One region of the Sporosarcina sp. E16_3 genome, then DNA from elsewhere that is predicted to be linked to it. Evidence: predicted binding sites of a transcription regulator. Region 1 holds the regulator's gene; the other holds the start of a gene.

Region 1 (9,270 bases):
TGCCGAGCTTGCAATTGAAGCTGGCGCGACTAGTATTGCCGTGTTCGTTGGGGTGAGCAATACATTTAACATGAAAAACATTAACCGTTCAACAGATGACAGCATCGATGCGCTCCAGCCCGTCTTTGCGAGATTAAAAATAAATGACATTTTTATACGGGCTTGTATTTCAACTGCGTTTTATTGTCCGTATGAAGGGAAGATAGAAATAGAGGATGTCGTTGCACTATGTAAACGGTTTGTCGACATGGGTGCAGACGAACTAAGTGTCGCGGATACAATCGGGAAGGCGAATCCCCGTGAAAGTTATGAGTTGTTCAAGACGTTGAAAGAGGAATTTCCAAACGTACTGTTGACAGCTCATTTTCACGATACACGCAAAATGGCGATAGCAAATATTTTTGCTGCGCTACAAGCAGGTATCAACCGGTTTGATACGTCTGCAGGCGGCTTGGGTGGCTGTCCGTTCGCACCTGGAGCAACAGGTAATGTCGCTACTGAGGATGTTGTCAACATGCTCGATACGCTCGGTATCGATACCGGTATCGATGTGAATAAAGTTTGTGCAGCAGTCCGAGTGATTGCGCCGCATGTGTCACGGCCGATTGATACAGGTATGTACAGATTGTTCGAAAACAATCAACCGTAAAAGGAGTTGAGTGGTTTGAAACGGCGCATTCTTTATATAACCGGTGTTTTTTCCAGTGTTGTTACAGCGTTACTGACCATTTTCGGATTTATCGCAACGAATAGGCTGATGTTTTTGAAGTTGAAGGATTCCAATTTTATTTTAGAACGCGAAATTATTACGAAACGGTTCGATAAACATTGGTATGAAACAGTGCGCAAAGATGATATGTGGATTAAGTCACCAAACGGTTATTTATTGAGAGCGGTCTTTCTAAAACCACTCGAAACGGCAAGAACTGTGATTATCTGCCACGGCGTAACGGAAAACAAAATCAATTCGACGAAATATGCCCGTCTTTTTGAACGACTTGGATTTAATTCGGTCATCTATGATCATCGTCGACATGGGGACTCTGGTGGTAGGACGACAAGTTTTGGTTATTATGAAAAGATTGATTTGCAGGCAATTGTCCATGCTGTACGGGAACGAATCGGAAAGCGGGCTTTGCTCGGTATCCACGGCGAATCCATGGGTGCCGCAACGACGATATTATATGCGGGAACATTTAAGGATGAAGCAAATTTTCATATCGTCGATTGCCCATTTTCAGATTTCTCCGAGCAAATTCTTCATATATTACGGAAAAATACGCCTATCCGGTCATCAATGGCTCTACGTATCGCCAACACTTTCCTAAAAATGCGCGATGGCTATACCCTGAACCTTGTTTCTCCGCGAGAAGTCGTCCGAAATATTACAAAACCTGTCCTTTTCATACACAGTCTGGAAGACGATTTCATCCTTCCCTATATGACAGAGGAATTATACGAAGCAAAGCAAGGCGACAAAATGTTGAAATTTTTTAGTAAAGGTGCCCATGCGAAGTCGTTCAATGATAATCCGGTGCAATACGAAAAAACAGTACTGGAATTTCTGGGACGTTTTGGATTTAGAGATTGAAGAAAAAAATCCATAATGAACGATTGAACTGTACCCCGAATTCCGGACACTTTAAAAAAAGATCCGAGAATTTCGGGGTTTTATATATAATTACTGGAATTCTTCCAGCATGACCGACCATATCCCACGCCAACCGATCATAGATCCCCCTCGACCAATCATATCCTCGCGCTAATCAATCAATTCATTTCTAGACAACAAAAAAACCATTTTCCCTGTCAAACGTTCAACAGAAAAAATGGCTTATTAAGTGATCAGTAGAAAGTTTAAGTAATCAGAGTAAATTTCAGGTGAAAGATTAACCTATGTATAATAAATTGCAGGCTTTCCTTTTCACTAATCCTTTACAAACCCATTAATGACGGGTATTACATAATTACTTTTTAACCTTTTTTTCCTTTTTGTCACTTACTTTGTTCATTTGGTTCATCATTTGATTGATTTTTTTCTGTGAGGGTTTTTGCCCCATTTGCATCATCATCATACGTAACATGTCTTCATTAATCGGCGGGTTATCTTTCAAATATTTCATCATATATTGACGTGCAATGAAAAATCCGAGGGCCACACCTGCTAATAGCGCGACGATGATCAAAACGATCCACCATACTGTACTCATCCGCTATACCTCCTCTACTTCAGTTATTCGATTTTACTCTACCATGATGGATTATACAACATTGTACGGGTGAATAGCAATGGACCTTAATTAAATATTCTATTCATCGCATAATGGACCACTTTACTTCATTCTATTTGAACAGACAAAATAGACCCTAATTTTGAGATTTGGGTCCTTTTTGTCCCTATCCTATCAGTATCATTTCAAAGATAGGCAGCTTCTTCATATGCACGAAAATCAGTCGTTTTGACCGGTTTAAGCCATCCCCACTCCCCGCGTCCGTCCATGACAGCGAAGAAACGATCAGCCGCCCCAGATAAAGCAACAAACAAATCCAAATCCAACATGCGGGATCCGTCGCAAAACACATTAAGCGAATACGATGATAGCGAAATATGAATGGAACCTTTGACAGGATGCGTCAGTTTGTATTCCCCATCTTGAGATTCAATCGACGTAAATCCTTCGCCAAGGTTTGCAATTATAGCCTCATTAATCATTTTCTCTTCAAGCCTGTCACATAAATAATGAATTTCAGGCATACAATTATTCTTCTGCTCGTCTTCTTTTAAAAGATCATACAAAAGCCGTTCACGTCCAATGACGAATGGCTGGTACATTTCTTTCACTTTATAAATTCCATATGATCGCAATATCGCCACCCCCTAGAGATAATCCTACATGGTTTGATGTAAAAAGGATGTCATATTGCGGAATAGAACTGCACTATTATTGTCGGAAAAGATGGATAACTAAAGATTCTGTCAAGTTGCCCTAAAAAGCAGTCCAGATTGCCAAAATTTCTTCGACAAGCAGGACTGCTTCATTTATTTTTAGTTGTTGATTAACATTTTTACAGTTGCAAGAACATTGTCCTCTGTGAAACCGAATTCTTTGATGACAGTATCTCCAGGTGCACTTGCCCCGAATGTGTCAATCGCAATGATCGCGCCTTCGTCACCAACATATTTATGCCAGCCTAATGAAACGCCCATCTCGATACCCAGACGTTTTTTTACGTCTTTCGGCAATACACTTTGTTTGTATGCATCGTCTTGCTTCTCAAACAGATCCCATGAAGGCATGGAAACAACAGCAACATCGATTCCTTCAGCTAACAGTTTCGATTGTGCAGATACCGCTAGGTTCACTTCCGAACCAGTCGCGATTAAAATTGCGTCCGCTTGTTTTTTGCTTGCAGGAGATATGATGTAAGCTCCCTTTTTGACGCCTTCCATTGCAAGTTCAGCTGACTTCGGAAGAACAGTCAAGTTTTGACGAGACAATACAAGTGCAGTAGGAGAGTTCTTCGACGACACTGCAATATTCCATGCAGCTGCCGTTTCGTTAGCATCAGCCGGACGAATAACCGACAATCCAGGCATCGCACGAAGCGCAGCAAGTTGTTCAACAGGTTCATGTGTAGGTCCATCTTCACCAACAGCTACGCTGTCGTGTGTGAAAACGTATGTGACAGGGATAGCCATAAGAGCTGAAAGTCTGATTGCAGGACGTACATAGTCACTGAACACGAAGAACGTTCCACCGAATACATGTAATCCGCCATGCAAAGTCATTCCATTTAGCGCAGTTCCCATTGCGAACTCACGAACACCAAACCAAATATTACGGCCGGAATAATCGGTAGCAAGGAAATCGCCAGCACCTTTAATTGTCGTCTTGTTAGAGCCTGCAAGGTCCGCACTTCCACCAAAGAATGAAGGAAGCTGTTTAGCAATTGCATTGATAGCGTCACCGGATGCAGAACGTGTCGCGTGAGATGAACCCGCTTCATACATTGGCAAGGATTTCTCAAATCCTTCAGGTAGTTTACGCTCGATTGCATCTTTCAATTGCTTCGCAAGATCAGCATGCGTCGTTTCGTATTTACCAAATAGTTCGTTCCATTCCTGTTCTTTTTGCGCGCCCAATTTCTCAGCCGCTTCTTGGAATGTTTCATAGACGCCTTCAGGAACATGGAAATCTTCTTCCAATGTCCATTTGTAGTATTCTTTTGTCAATTTCATTTCATCTTCACCAAGTGGCATGCCATGCGCATCCGATTTTCCGGACCTATTTGGCGATCCGTAACCGATGACCGTTTTAACTTCGATCATTGTCGGGCCTCCGACATTTCCTTTTGCTTCTTCAATCGCTGTTGAAACGAGGTCAATGTTGTTGCCATCTTCAACACGGATGTAATTCCATCCGTATGATTCAAAGCGTTTACGAATATTTTCAGAGAACGACATGTCAAGTTCACCATCTAGTGAAATGTCATTGCTATCATAGAGGACAATCAGTTTATTTAACTGCAAGTGACCTGCAAGTGAAATTGCTTCAGCAGCAACGCCTTCCATGAGATCGCCATCACCACAAAGAGCATATGTGAAGTGGTCGACTACGTCAAAGCTTGGTTGATTGTACGTTGCAGCAAGGTGTTGTTCTGCCATTGCCATTCCGACTGCCATACCAATACCTTGTCCAAGTGGACCAGTTGTTGCTTCAACGCCGACTGTATGACCGTATTCCGGATGTCCTGGTGTTTTAGAGTTCCATTGTCTGAAATTCTTGATTTCATCCATCGGAAGTCCGTAACCGCCAAGATGAAGCAGGCTGTATAGGAGCATTGAGCCGTGTCCTGCCGATAAAACGAAACGGTCACGGTTAAACCACTGTGGATTTGAAGGGTTGTGATGCATATGTTTTGTCCAAAGTGTATAAGCCATTGGAGCAGCTCCCATAGGTAATCCTGGGTGTCCGGAATTCGCTTTTTCGATTGCGTCAATAGAGAGCGTACGGATTGTGTTAATGGCTAGCTGGTCAATTTGTTTAGTCATTGTGTACATCCTTCCCGTCATATGTATTTATCTACATATCCTAGTTTAGACAATTCGCGCAGTGAATGCAAAGCTCAGTTTAGATATTTGCCGCTACGGGCGTCTTTCACCTTGTCTGGTGTCACATCGTTGCCTTCAGGATCAAGGACTTTGACTTGCTCAATTGTGTTGCGCATAGATGAACGAAATGTCTCTAAATATTCTTTTCTTAGTTGTGTCTGTTCTTTTGCTTCTTCGATTGATAGACCTGCCGTCTTCGACTTTTTTGAAAGTTCATTAATTCTTTTCATTTTCTCAGCTGGTAGCATATAATTTCCTCCATTTAGTTTATGATTACAAACGTATACAAAAACTGCAGAAAGTGCAATAAATCAGCCTTCCTGCTCCATCTCATATTCTTTATACCTGCGGTGCACGGTCGCTTTACTAATATCATGACCGAGCCCTTTCAAGACGCCCGTAATTTCTTCATAGGTCAGTCCTTTGTCCCTCAATGAAACGATTTCAGCTATCGGCACTTCAATACGCTCACGGCCTTCCGCGTTGCCCCTGTTTTTCAAGTTACGCTCGGGCCGATAGCCTTCCCTAACTGCACGTTTCATACCCCTCTTAATTTTGGCATTATGTAGTTTACGTTGGTATTCTTCGACGATAGCTAAAATTTCAAGTAACATTGTGTCCATTTCATTGAGCGCAATTGGCCCACTATCATTATGCGAATAAATCGCCGTGTCCGTCTTCGCCAATAGATGCAAAACCGCCATCCGAGCATTTCCACGCCCAAGCCTTGTTTCATCTTGGATAAGGATTGCATCGACTTCCTCATCACGGATGTAATCCAGAAGACTTAGAAGCCCCTCGCGGTCAATGTCAAAACCACTGTGTTTATCCATAAATGTCGCTACGTGTTCGAGACCAAGTTCTGCTGCCAAGTCAACAAGCTCTTCTTCTTGCCTCACTAGCGACATTTCCTGCGTTTCTTTCTCAGTGCTCACCCGGCAATAGATGACACCTCTTTTATTGCGTCCAGTCATCGATTAACACCCGCCAGTTGTGTATTGGTTTTCCGCACAGTAGGCAAAAGTAGATCCTCACCTTTTTTTATTGTAGCAGATGGTAAGTCATTCAATTTTATCACTTCTTTGATCCATTTATCTGTAGACATATTTGCCGAGTGGTGATTTGCGAGACCCCAAAGTGTATCCCCTTCAGTAATTGTGATTTTCGTGTCCGTTTGTTCTTTCTCGTATTTGCTTACACCTATGATTGCAAAACCCATACATAAAACGATAATTAGTAGAACATAACTATTTTCTTTAATAAAAGTCATCATTATTCCCCCTTACGAATACTTGTTCGGAATGCCTGTTCTTATTATAGAAAAAACAATCGGCATTGTCAACACTTATTCGAACCTGTGTTTGCCATTTATCCAGGAGACTGATATAATGAATCTATTGAAAAGACTAGATTGTCGGGAATTTCTTCACGACTTTCGGAAGTTAGCAGAATATAAGGTGAGAGGTGAATGGGATGAAAAAAATTTCAAAAAGACAAGAAGATATTTTGTCTTTCATTAAATCAGAAGTGAAGAAAAAAGGTTATCCACCATCCGTAAGGGAAATTGGCGAGGCTGTCGGCTTGGCATCAAGTTCAACTGTTCACGGACATCTAGCGCGATTGGAAAGCAAAGGTTTCATTAGAAGAGACCCAACAAAACCGAGAGCAATTGAAATACTCGATCCTGAAGGGTTGGAAACGATGAAACCCGGCGTTCTTCACGTACCCCTTGTCGGTAAAGTTACGGCAGGTCTTCCAATTACAGCAATTGAAAATATCGAGGAGTACTTCCCACTTCCTGAATCTTTTGGTACATCTGAAGACAATTTGTTCATGCTTGAAATAGTTGGGAACAGTATGATTGAAGCCGGAATTTTGAATGGCGACTATGTTGTCGTTAAACAACAACAAACAGCTAATAACGGCGAGATTGTCGTAGCAATGACCGAAGACGATGAAGCTACAGTGAAACGGTTCTTTAAAGAAAAAGATTATTTCCGTCTGCAACCTGAAAATGCTTCGATGGCTCCAATCATTCTCGATAATGTATCGATTCTAGGTAAAGTGGTTGGCGTTTATCGCATGATACACTAATTTAAAGTATGCAAAAGGGCTGTATCCTTCACTTGAAGGATACAGCCCTTTTTTAATTGAAGAATTGATTTGACAGTTCGGCTGATTGCCATGACAGTTTAACGTCTTGCACTCACAGTTTCACTGATTGCCAAGACAGTTAACTAACTTTACTTCCCAATCAAATTTTCTTTAACTAGTTTACCGATTGAGGACAACACAGCTACTTTTACATGCTCGTACGTCAGACCACCTTGGACATATGCCGTATAGGGCGGTCTGATTGGGCCGTCTGCTGTCAGCTCGATGCTGGAGCCTTGAATAAATGTTCCCGCCGCCATGATGACGTCGTCCGTGTAGCCAGGCATATACGATGGCTCAGGCGCGTAGTGCGCATTGATAGGCGAGTTTTCTTGTATTGACCGACAGAACGCAATCATTTGATCTGCATTTTCGAAAGATACCGATTGAATCAGGTCGGTTCTTTTTTCAGAGTAATGTGGCGACGTATTGAGTCCGAAGCTTTCTAGGAGTGCTGCTGTGAATAGCGCTCCTTTTACAGCTTGACTAACAACATGCGGCGCTAGGAAGAATCCTTGGTACATTTCACGTAGTGTATCTAGCGATGCCCCCGCTTCTGCCCCGAGACCTGGTGATGTCATCCGGTATGCACACTTTTCAACTAGATCGGCACGGCCAGCGATATAGCCACCCGTTCTTGCAAGTCCGCCACCTGGATTCTTGATGAGTGAACCTGCCATAAGGTCAACACCGACTTGAGTGGGCTCTTTTTCTTCGACAAATTCACCGTAACAGTTGTCCACAAAAACGACTAGTTCAGGATTAATGGCCTTCACTTTACGAACCATTTCACCGATTTCATCCACCATGAAAGAGGGACGATCCGAATAGCCTTTCGACCTCTGGATACCAATCATTTTCGTCTTACCGTGTATGTTTTTAGCTACTTCTTCAAAATCGACTGTACCATCTTCATTTAGATCAATATGTTTATAGGTAATGCCATAATCATGCAGTGAACCTGTGTCTTTCCCTTTTCCAGAAACGATAGAATCCAATGTGTCATAAGGTTTCCCCGTAATATAAAGGAGTTCATCACCCGGTCTTAGGATTCCGAAAAGGCTGATTGAAATTGCGTGTGTGCCCGAAATAATTTGGTTGCGTACGAGGCAATCTTCCGCCCCAAAAACGTCGGCGTATACTTGTTCCAATACATCCCGGCCCGCGTCATCGTAGCCGTAACCTGTTGAACCGGTCAGATGGAAATCGCTCACCATATTTTTACGGAATGCTCGTAGCACTTTCCGTTGATTGTAAAAAGCAGTTTTTTCTACGCCCTTAAAATAGGGTGCAAGTTTCTCTTCTATTATTTCAGCATCCTCAAATAACAAATCGTCTTGTTCAGTAAACATGATTGGTATTCCTCTTTTCATTAAATAGTCACTTCATTATCTTATCAGTCTGCTCGCAGAGGTCAACGTTTTACCGGGGCCTCATTGATAATTTATGAATACCTGTTAGAATTCTAAAGGGTGTATTGAATGGAGGAAATGAAGTGGCTTGGGATGTTTTTAGTTTTATCGGTACTGCGGCATTTGCCATTTCAGGCGCAATTGTTGCGATGGAAGAAGAATATGACATCTTTGGTGTTTATATATTGGGTATGGTCACTGCTTTTGGCGGCGGTGCCGTTCGTAACGTCTTAATAGGTGTGCCTGTCTCTGTTTTATGGGATCAGCAATTCTTATTTTTAGTGGCAAGTATTTTGATAACCATTATTTTCTTTTTTTCTAGGTATCTTCTTTCTCATTGGAATAGATGGGGTAATTATTTTGATGCAATCGGATTAGCTGCGTTCGCCATACAAGGCGCTATGTTGGCTATATCACTCAACATGTCGATTTATGCAATTATGGTCGCTGCGGTTTTAACAGGGGCTGGCGGCGGTGTTATCCGTGACCTGTTAGCAGGCAGGAGACCACTTGTCTTTAAACGAGACATCTATGCAGTATGGGCTGCAATCGCCGGCCTTATTGTCGGCCTCGGCCTATTTAAAAGTGATT
Region 2 (9,270 bases), on a different contig from region 1:
TGAAAAAGGACTGTTATTACACCGATTTTGGTGTAACAGCAGTCCCATTTGTACGTTATTCTTTTTTTGCGTTATAACAAACGAGAACTGAACCCGTTTTCGCTTCTCCAAAAATGTGTAACGGAGATGGATTTCCTTCTACGTCCTTTTTAAAACGGATTGTCCGATGTAGCAATTGTTCCTGTTCGATAGTCCGATCGACATCATCAAGCTTTAAGTCCAATCGCCCAATATTGGATGCAATTTCACCTGATAAGGCAACGCCTGCTGGAATGTAAATTTCAACTGTACCGCTCATTGTTTTTGCTTCAATTTTCTCTGCAGCCGGATCTGTCGTTGTAACGACGACATGTCCGTTTAATGATTGTGCCTCCACATCTTTCACAGCACCATCAATGTAAACGCGCCCGTTCAAGGTTTCTGCTTCAATTGTAGTAGCAGTTACACCATTCAGACCGATTGAGCCATTCACGGTTTCGAACTCTCCGTTGTTGAACGTCAATCCGGCAATCTCAATTTTCCCGTTTGCAGTCTTCACTTTTACCTTTTCAGCCGTTGCATCTTTCATTTTAAATGAGCCGTTTAGTAAACGTGCGGAAATTCTTGCGTAATCTTTTTTCGGAATGAATAATTCAACATTTACTTGAACCATTTTCAAATCGCTTGAAATCCTTACTTTCCCTTCGTCATTAACAAACAGTAACTTATCAAGAAAATCTTTTTTTGCTTTTTCTTCTGATTCACTATTATAGGTTTTCACCGTGAAGTCTGCTCGTACTTCTTCTATTTCACCAGTATGGATTGTCACTTTACCGTTGTCGATATCGATGATGACTTCCTCGATTTCGGTTGCTGGCTTAGTTATTGTATGGTCGAACGTAACTGTATTGCCAAATGGCGAATCAAAGTCGAATGATTTCACTTTTTGAACAGCCGTCTGCATGAATTGCATGAATCTGTCTCCAACGTTCGTAAAATCCTTTGTCAAATCTTCAAGGAATTCATCCATAGAAGGCTGATTTTGATCCTCGTCTTCGATAACAGGGTCGGCCTTTTCAAATGGACCTTTTTTTTCTTGTTGTTTTGGTTCACTATATTGTTCTTCCAATTCTTGCGACTCTACAGTAACCTTTTTAGCCTCAGCGTTTTTTTCCACTTGACCCGTTTTCCCTACTGTTTCTAGAAGTGTCAATGCTTCCTCGGTCGTGATCGTACCGTTTTCCAGCATTGCTAAAATCCGTTTCCGTTCATTTTGCATCATTACGCCCCCTAGTATTGTGGTGATCCGGATTTCTCCGTTATTTTATGACTATCTATATATACGAGTGGATGTGGAAAAGGTTTCATTTCGAAACTTTTTCTGCATCTTCAATCATCATATCCATTCGTTTTCGTTCACGCTCAAGAACTGGTTTTAAATAATAACCTGTATATGAAACTGTGGATTCTGCCACTTTTTCTGGCGTACCTGTTGCGATAATTTGCCCGCCTTTATCGCCACCTTCAGGCCCTATGTCGATAATGTAATCGACAGTTTTAATGACGTCCAGATTATGCTCGATAACGAGTACAGTATTCCCTGTATCGACAAGGCGCTGCAATACAATAAGTAATTTGGCAATATCATGGACATGAAGTCCCGTCGTCGGTTCGTCAAGAATATAAAACGATTTTCCATTCGAGCGCTTGTGCAGCTCAGAAGCAAGTTTCACCCGTTGCGCTTCCCCGCCCGATAAGGTTGTTGCCGGCTGGCCTAGATTAATATAACCTAGTCCAACATCAACAATCGTCTGGAGCTTACGGCTAATTTTAGGTATATTTTCAAAAAACACGAGTGCATCATCTACTGTCATAGCAAGGACATCCGCAATATTTTTTCCTTTATAGGTTACTTCGAGTGTTTCTCTATTATATCGTTTCCCATGACAAACTTCACAAGGTACATAGACGTCCGGTAAGAAGTGCATTTCGATTTTAATGATTCCATCGCCACGACAAGCTTCACAACGACCGCCCTTAACGTTAAAGCTGAAGCGCCCTTTTTTATAACCGCGGACTTTTGCTTCGTTCGTAGAAGCAAACATATCCCGTACATCATCAAACATGCCTGTATAGGTTGCAGGATTGGATCTCGGCGTCCGCCCAATTGGGGATTGGTCGATTTCAATGACTTTTTCAAGTTCTTCAAGCCCTATAGCAGATTTATATTGGCCCGGCTTCTGCTTAGAACGATTCAATTTCTGGGCGAGCACTTTGTAAAGCACTTGATTGATAAGCGTGCTTTTCCCCGATCCAGAAACACCTGTCACAGCTATGAATTGGCCAAGTGGAATATCTACATTTACATTTTTTAAATTATTTTCAGATGCACCTTTAATGACGATTTTTCGTCCATCCAGTTTACGTCTTTCCAACGGCAGCGGGATAAACTTCTTGCCACTCAAGTATTGACCTGTCAGTGAATTAGGGTCATTCATCACTTTTTCAGGTGTACCTGCAGAAACGATTTCTCCCCCCGCAACACCCGCACCAGGTCCGATATCAATTAAATAATCGGCAGCCATCATCGTATCTTCATCATGCTCAACTACAATCAATGTGTTGCCGATGTCGCGCATACTTTTCAATGTACCAATTAAGCGGTCGTTATCGCGCTGATGAAGTCCAATAGATGGTTCATCTAAGATATATAGAACGCCAGTCAGTCTTGAACCAATTTGCGTTGCCAATCGAATCCGCTGTGCTTCTCCGCCAGATAGCGTCCCAGCCGCCCTCGATAACGACAAATAATCGAGTCCAACATTAATTAGGAATCCGAGACGCTCTTCGATTTCACGCAATATAAGCTTCGCAATTTGCGCATCTTTTTCTGACAGCACAAGATTTTTGAAAAACTGGTCTGCCTCAGTAATAGACAATTCCGTAACTTTCCCAACATGTACGCCATTCACTTTTACCGCGAGCGACTCTTCCTTTAAACGGTATCCGGCACATGTTGGACACGGCCGCTGTGACATATACTTTTCCATCTGTTCTCGGATATAATCTGAAGAAGTTTCTTTATAGCGACGTTCTACATTTGCCAAAACACCTTCGAAGTAGATATTGCTATCTCGCGTGCCACCAAATTCGTTTGTGTAACGGAATCGAATTTTTTCATCTTTTGAGCCATTTAATATTTTATCAAGTTCATCGTCTGCCAATTCATTTACCGGCACATCCATGGATATGCCAAAATGATCCGCAACAGTTTTTAAGAGTTCCGGATAGTATTGTGAACTTGTCGGTTCCCACGGCGCAATCGCATGATCTTTTAATGATAGCGTTGGGTCTGGCATGATTAATTCCGGGTCAACTTCTTGCTTTGTCCCCAGCCCATCACATTCCTGACAAGCACCAAACGGACTGTTGAATGAAAACATTCTTGGTTCAAGTTCACCAATTGAAAATCCGCATAATGGGCAAGCATGATGTTCACTGAACAAGAGTTCTTCCCCGTCCATGACGTCAACCAATACAGTTCCATCCGCGAGACGAAGCGCTGATTCAAGAGAGTCGCTTAGGCGTGCAGCAATATCTTCTTTCATAACAATCCGGTCAATGACAACTTCTATCGTATGCTTCTTGTTTTTGTTCAATTCAATATTGTCGTCGAGGTCTATGATTTCACCGTTGACACGAATTCGCACATACCCTTGTTTCTTAATATCTTCGATTAATTTTACATGTGTTCCTTTACGACCTGATACAATCGGTGCCAGAACTTGAATACGTGCACGCTCCGGTAATTTCATAAGGCGGTCAACCATTTGCTCAATTGTCTGTGACGAAATTTCCGTTCCGTGAATCGGGCAGATTGGTTTGCCTACACGAGCATAAAGAAGACGGAGATAGTCGTATATTTCCGTCGCGGTTCCGACGGTCGAGCGGGGATTGCGGCTTGTCGTCTTTTGATCAATTGAAATTGCAGGGGATAGTCCTTCAATGACATCCACATCCGGCTTGTCCATCTGACCTAGAAACTGTCTTGCATAAGAAGATAATGATTCAACGTACCTCCGCTGTCCTTCAGCGTAAATTGTATCGAATGCGAGTGAAGATTTTCCCGACCCCGAAAGTCCTGTCATGACGACCAATTTGTCACGTGGAATATTTATGTTAATGTTCTTCAAATTATTCGCGCGTGCGCCTTGTATGATGATTTCTTTATTCTTCATAAAAACCCTACCTTTCAGCCTTCAATTCCATGATCGTATCCCTTAGTTCAGCAGCACGTTCGAAGTCGAGTGCTTTCGCCGCCTCTTTCATCTCTTTTTCCAAAGTGACAAGAAGCGTTGTTTTTTCGTCCTTTGTCAACTTCTTGCCCTGTGTTACTTTTTCTAAATAGGAAATAGCTTCTTCTGATACTGCGGTTGCGCGAATCACATCACGGATTTCCTTTTTAATTGTCGTCGGCGTTATGCCATGCTCTTCATTGTATTTTCGTTGAATATCTCGACGTCGCTCCGTTTCACCAATTGCCTTCGCCATGGAGTCCGTCACCCTGTCTGCATACAAAATAACATGTCCATTGGAGTTACGGGCAGCGCGGCCCATCGTCTGAATAAGTGCTCGCTCAGAACGAAGAAATCCTTCTTTATCTGCATCTAAGATTACAACAAGTGATACCTCGGGAATATCTATCCCTTCCCTTAAGAGATTAATCCCTACTAAGACATCATATGTGCCTATTCGCAGTTCTCGTAACGTTTCAATTCGTTCAAGTGTTTTAATATCAGAATGAAGGTATTGAACTTTTATACCAATTTCCTTCAAGTAATCGGTCAAGTCTTCGGACATTTTCTTTGTTAACGTCGTAATTAGAACTCGTTCGTTCTGTTTCGTCCGTTCTCTTATTTGACCTATCAAATCATCAATCTGTCCTTCAATTGGACGGATTTCAATCGTCGGATCTAGTAGTCCAGTCGGGCGGATAATTTGTTGAACCATTTCGGGAGTATGCTCCATTTCGTAAGGACCTGGTGTCGCAGAAACATAAATCGCTTCATGGACATGGTCTTCGAATTCTTGGAATGTCAGCGGTCTGTTGTCGAGTGCTGAAGGTAGACGAAAACCATGTTCAACAAGGACATTTTTCCGTGCCTGGTCACCGTTATACATACCGCGTATTTGTGGTAGTGAGACATGACTTTCATCAACAATAATAAGAAAGTCATCTGGGAAATAGTCAAGCAGCGTATACGGGATCGCTCCAGCAGGACGAAGCGTTAAATGGCGAGAATAGTTTTCGATACCCGAACAGAAACCCATTTCCCGCATCATTTCAAGATCATAGCGTGTCCGCTGTTCAAGGCGCTGTGCTTCCAACAGTTTGTCCTGGGAACGAAATTCTTTCAAACGTTCTTCTAGTTCTATCTCAATGTTTTCAATTGCCTTGACCATTTTTTCTTCACCAGTGACAAAGTGAGATGCGGGGAATATGGCGACGTGTTCACGTTCGCCGAGAATTTCACCTGTCAGTGAGTCCACTTCGCGAATCCGTTCAATTTCATCACCGAAAAACTCGATTCGTAAGCAATGTTCATCCTGGGATGCTGGTAAAAGTTCAACAACATCGCCGCGTACTCGGAACGTACCCCGAGTGAAGCTTATGTCATTCCGTTCGTATTGAATATCTACAAATCTGCGTAGCAGTTCATTACGTCCGATTTCCATACCTGGACGGAGAGATACAACATGTGCGCTGTATTCTTCTGGGGAACCTAGGCCATAAATGCAGGAGACAGAGGCAACAATGAGCACGTCATTCCTTTCAAATAAGGAAGATGTGGCAGAGTGACGCAATTTATCAATTTCGTCATTGATGCTTGAGTCTTTTTCAATAAAGGTGTCGGTATGTGCAATATACGCTTCTGGCTGATAATAATCATAGAAACTGACGAAATATTCAACAGCATTATCAGGAAAAAACTCTTTAAATTCACTATATAATTGACCCGCTAATGTTTTGTTGTGAGCCATAACGAGAGTCGGTTTATTAATTTCCGTTAAGACATTCGAAACCGTGAACGTCTTCCCAGTCCCGGTTGCACCGAGCAAAGTTTGGTGCTTCTCACCTCGGTTATGTCCTTCTAATAGTTGTGCGATCGCAGACGGCTGATCGCCTTTTGGTGTATAAGGGGCTTGCAAATTGAATTTTCCGATCATCGGAAAAACCTCCTCTATCAGTTACTTCTATCTTATCACTTTACCCATCTTTTGACGAGTAAAAAGCGAACGTACGTTTTTTAACTAATTCCCCACATTTGTTGATTAACCATTTAGTTACATAGTATAAGGTGAGATGGGCTTGGTAACCTTCATTTTCACTGGACTATTTCCGACCCGCTTACAGCTAACTAGTCATGACAGATTTACTGAGGGGTCCTAGTGTGGATAGAAGTCATTCAATCCAAAGCGATCCAAAAGCGCAACTATACAAGTAGCGGCCAGCTTGTGATCAAGTTAGTTACTGGTTGTTTGGTTAATCAACAGACGTGCTAATTTCACTTTCTATAAAACACACAGAAAAAAACGCTGCATGTCTATTCAACATGTAGCGTCCTACCATTTTTCAATCATTCTCTTCAAGTTTTCCCAGTCTTTCGGAATACGTTAGGAATGCGCTTTCATCCCGACAGTCAAGCGCAAGGTCGATAAACCCCATAATCCTGGTCTTCGTTTGCTCTCTGTGTATATGTTTCAAAAAAAGATCCAAATAAATTTCATTCAACAGTTTTTCCGCTTGGAGCGAAGTACTGTTTTTCCCTACAGCTTTCAAAAACTCGGCATATGAATAATTGTTTTCCATCCCTATCACCCCTGCTGCCTTTTATTTAGTATATCTAATTTCAGAGATAAGTTGCAAGGTTTTTCGGAATATTCTATTTTTTATTTAGTCATATTTTATTAAAGAAACGCCCCGCCTGCAATTGATTGCAAACGGGACGACTTATCACTCATATTCTTTATTTTCCACAGTCAATCTAATCGTCGCCTCGGAGATGATGAGGATGACAGCCCCGACAAGGAATGTTGTTACAGAAACCCCATACAGATACAGTGCAGCACATATAACTACTGCCGCCTGAATCCATTGGACTGTACGAACGATTCTTTTAATTGCATCTGGACGGGTGTCTTCCTTTTCTGGAAACAGCATATCCATCCGAAAATCGTCCCCGGCCCGCAATGCGTGGATAAGTTGTACGGCAGAGGCAAATGCTAGTGCTCCTGCGAATATGAACACGACAATCGGGAACGGAATGAAAATCGCCCCAAGTGCTGATAAAGCAGTTAGCCTTACCCATAGCCAAAAAATATCATCTGTACGTATAAATGTGCGTTTGATTAGATACGTTTGTGCAACAGGATTTCTGAAGTTCGGAGATCCCATCGCAAAACCGAGCCATGCTCGTCTACTAACGGATCCTTTCAAATGTGGAACGTCTGTGAAGTAGTTGGCAAAACGATAAAAACGCATCATTCGATTCTGTTCAAGTGAGATGAAATGGTCGTAAGGAAACGGTTTTAGCATCCTCTTTTTTCGCCAATACAAGTTGTACATACCAATAAGTACAGCAATTACCGGAAGAATAAGAGGACTTCCTGCAAGACCAAAATAAATTATGGATCCCCCCATTAAAAATCGGACGACCCTATCTAGCCAGATTCCTTTCCCATCCAAAGCATGTCTGAAATTATATTCCGACTCAATGAATACTCGCTTAATGACCAGCAACAAAATTGCGGTGATGATGTACTCCATCTTCGACCCGGTCCCTGTAGCTGAAAGTAACGGCAACGCAACAATATATAAAATAAATGGTACTGGCAATTGTGAATAGAAACTCCAACTCAAAGCCCGTTTCATATACGTAACAAGCTTTTGTTCCAACGGGAGGAAATAAACCGTGTCCGCGGGTTTCAATAGCGTCACTGGCGGCGAAAAGGCGAGCGCTAGTCCAAGTATGATAGCCGTAAGCAATGCCGCTGGGAAATCTGCTGGCACTTCCTTCAACCATTCGCTATACGTATAGCCCCCCGCCCCGATTGTGAAGACAAGGACAATTGCCAAATGACCTGTAAATACATATTTTAAATACTTTTGGAGCTCGGTTATATAATGGACGAACCGGGATCCCCATATTTCACGCAAATTGTTCATTGTCGTTTTCCTCTGTCATCGCAATATACAAGTCATCCAATGATGCGTCAGGACGTCCGAATGCCTTTCTCAAGTCATCCATCGTTCCTTCCGCTCGCACCCGTCCTTCGTGCAGCAAAATGATCCTGTCGCAATGTTTTTCCGCAGTTGGCAATACATGCGTTGACATAAGAATAGAAGCCCCATTTTCTGTTCTCTGCGTCATTTGCTTTAATAGTGATTTGATGCCTATTGGATCGAGGCCGACAAATGGTTCATCGATAATATATAATGATGGATTAACGAGAAAAGCACACATGATCATTACTTTTTGACGCATCCCTTTTGAAAAATGCGCTGGGAACCAGTTTAGACGTTTCTCCATCCGGAATTCCCGGAGTAACTCATCTGATCGCGCTTCAAACACTTCTTTATCAAGGTCGTATGCCATCGCTGTTAGTTCAAGATGTTCCCTCAGCGTCAATTCTTCATAGAGTATCGGCGTTTCAGGAATATAAGTGAACGCCTTCCTATACTTTTCGGGATCTTCACTGAATGTCACCCCGTTAACACGAATTTCTCCCTTATGTGGATTCATTAATCCGATAATATGTTTAATAGTTGTACTTTTCCCCGCCCCATTTAGTCCAATCAGACCCACTAACTCGCCATGTCCGATGTTAAATGATAAATCATACAGAACGGGTTTACGTGTGTATCCGCCTGTTACGTCTTGTAATTCAAGAATTTCCATATCCATCCTCCATTCTTCTATTCATTTTAGCAAAAAACGGTTTAAAAAGCTTTCTCCTTCATACAACTATATAGAATGATTGCATTGAATAACGCTTGGGCCTGCAGAATGCAGATCATGCAGTCGTTGCGACACGACGTCGCTAACTTAGACTGCCTTCCTTTACCTGTAAGGCGCCTACGCTAGTCTGAATACCGTCTTCAATATTTCAACCTATATCTTAAATTATGCTACACTTGTCCCATTCATGAAAAGGAGTGGTGAAAATGACTGCTTGTATTTTTTGTAAAATCATTGAAGGAACAATCCCTAGCGTAAAAGTTTATGAAGA

What was found. Region 1 encodes LexA, which represses DNA repair genes until DNA is damaged. Its sites were predicted from a motif close to CGAACATATGTTCG; they were not measured.
Region 2: the regulator LexA is predicted to act here: its motif matches at 6,274-6,287, upstream of uvrB (excinuclease ABC subunit UvrB).

What each region holds. Positions count from the first base shown of each region.
Region 1 covers NZ_JADPRX010000014.1:32,455-41,724, forward strand. The annotation lists gene I2483_RS10080 (hydroxymethylglutaryl-CoA lyase) at 1-649, shown strand, start outside; gene I2483_RS10085 (alpha/beta hydrolase) at 665-1,591, shown strand; gene I2483_RS10090 (YneF family protein) at 1,968-2,210, opposite strand; gene sirA (sporulation inhibitor of replication protein SirA) at 2,417-2,866, opposite strand; gene tkt (transketolase) at 3,047-5,053, opposite strand; gene I2483_RS10105 (DUF896 domain-containing protein) at 5,128-5,361, opposite strand; gene I2483_RS10110 (YneB family resolvase-like protein) at 5,425-6,087, opposite strand; gene yneA (cell division suppressor protein YneA) at 6,084-6,383, opposite strand; gene lexA (transcriptional repressor LexA) at 6,587-7,207, shown strand; gene I2483_RS10125 (methionine gamma-lyase family protein) at 7,357-8,619, opposite strand; gene I2483_RS10130 (TRIC cation channel family protein) at 8,763-9,270, shown strand, end outside.
Region 2 covers NZ_JADPRX010000017.1:27,762-37,031, forward strand. The annotation lists gene I2483_RS11380 (DUF4097 family beta strand repeat-containing protein) at 56-1,258, opposite strand; gene uvrA (excinuclease ABC subunit UvrA) at 1,344-4,217, opposite strand; gene uvrB (excinuclease ABC subunit UvrB) at 4,225-6,207, opposite strand; gene I2483_RS11395 (IDEAL domain-containing protein) at 6,614-6,850, opposite strand; gene I2483_RS11400 (ABC transporter permease) at 6,995-8,206, opposite strand; gene I2483_RS11405 (ABC transporter ATP-binding protein) at 8,190-8,939, opposite strand; gene I2483_RS11410 (HIT family protein) at 9,206-9,270, shown strand, end outside.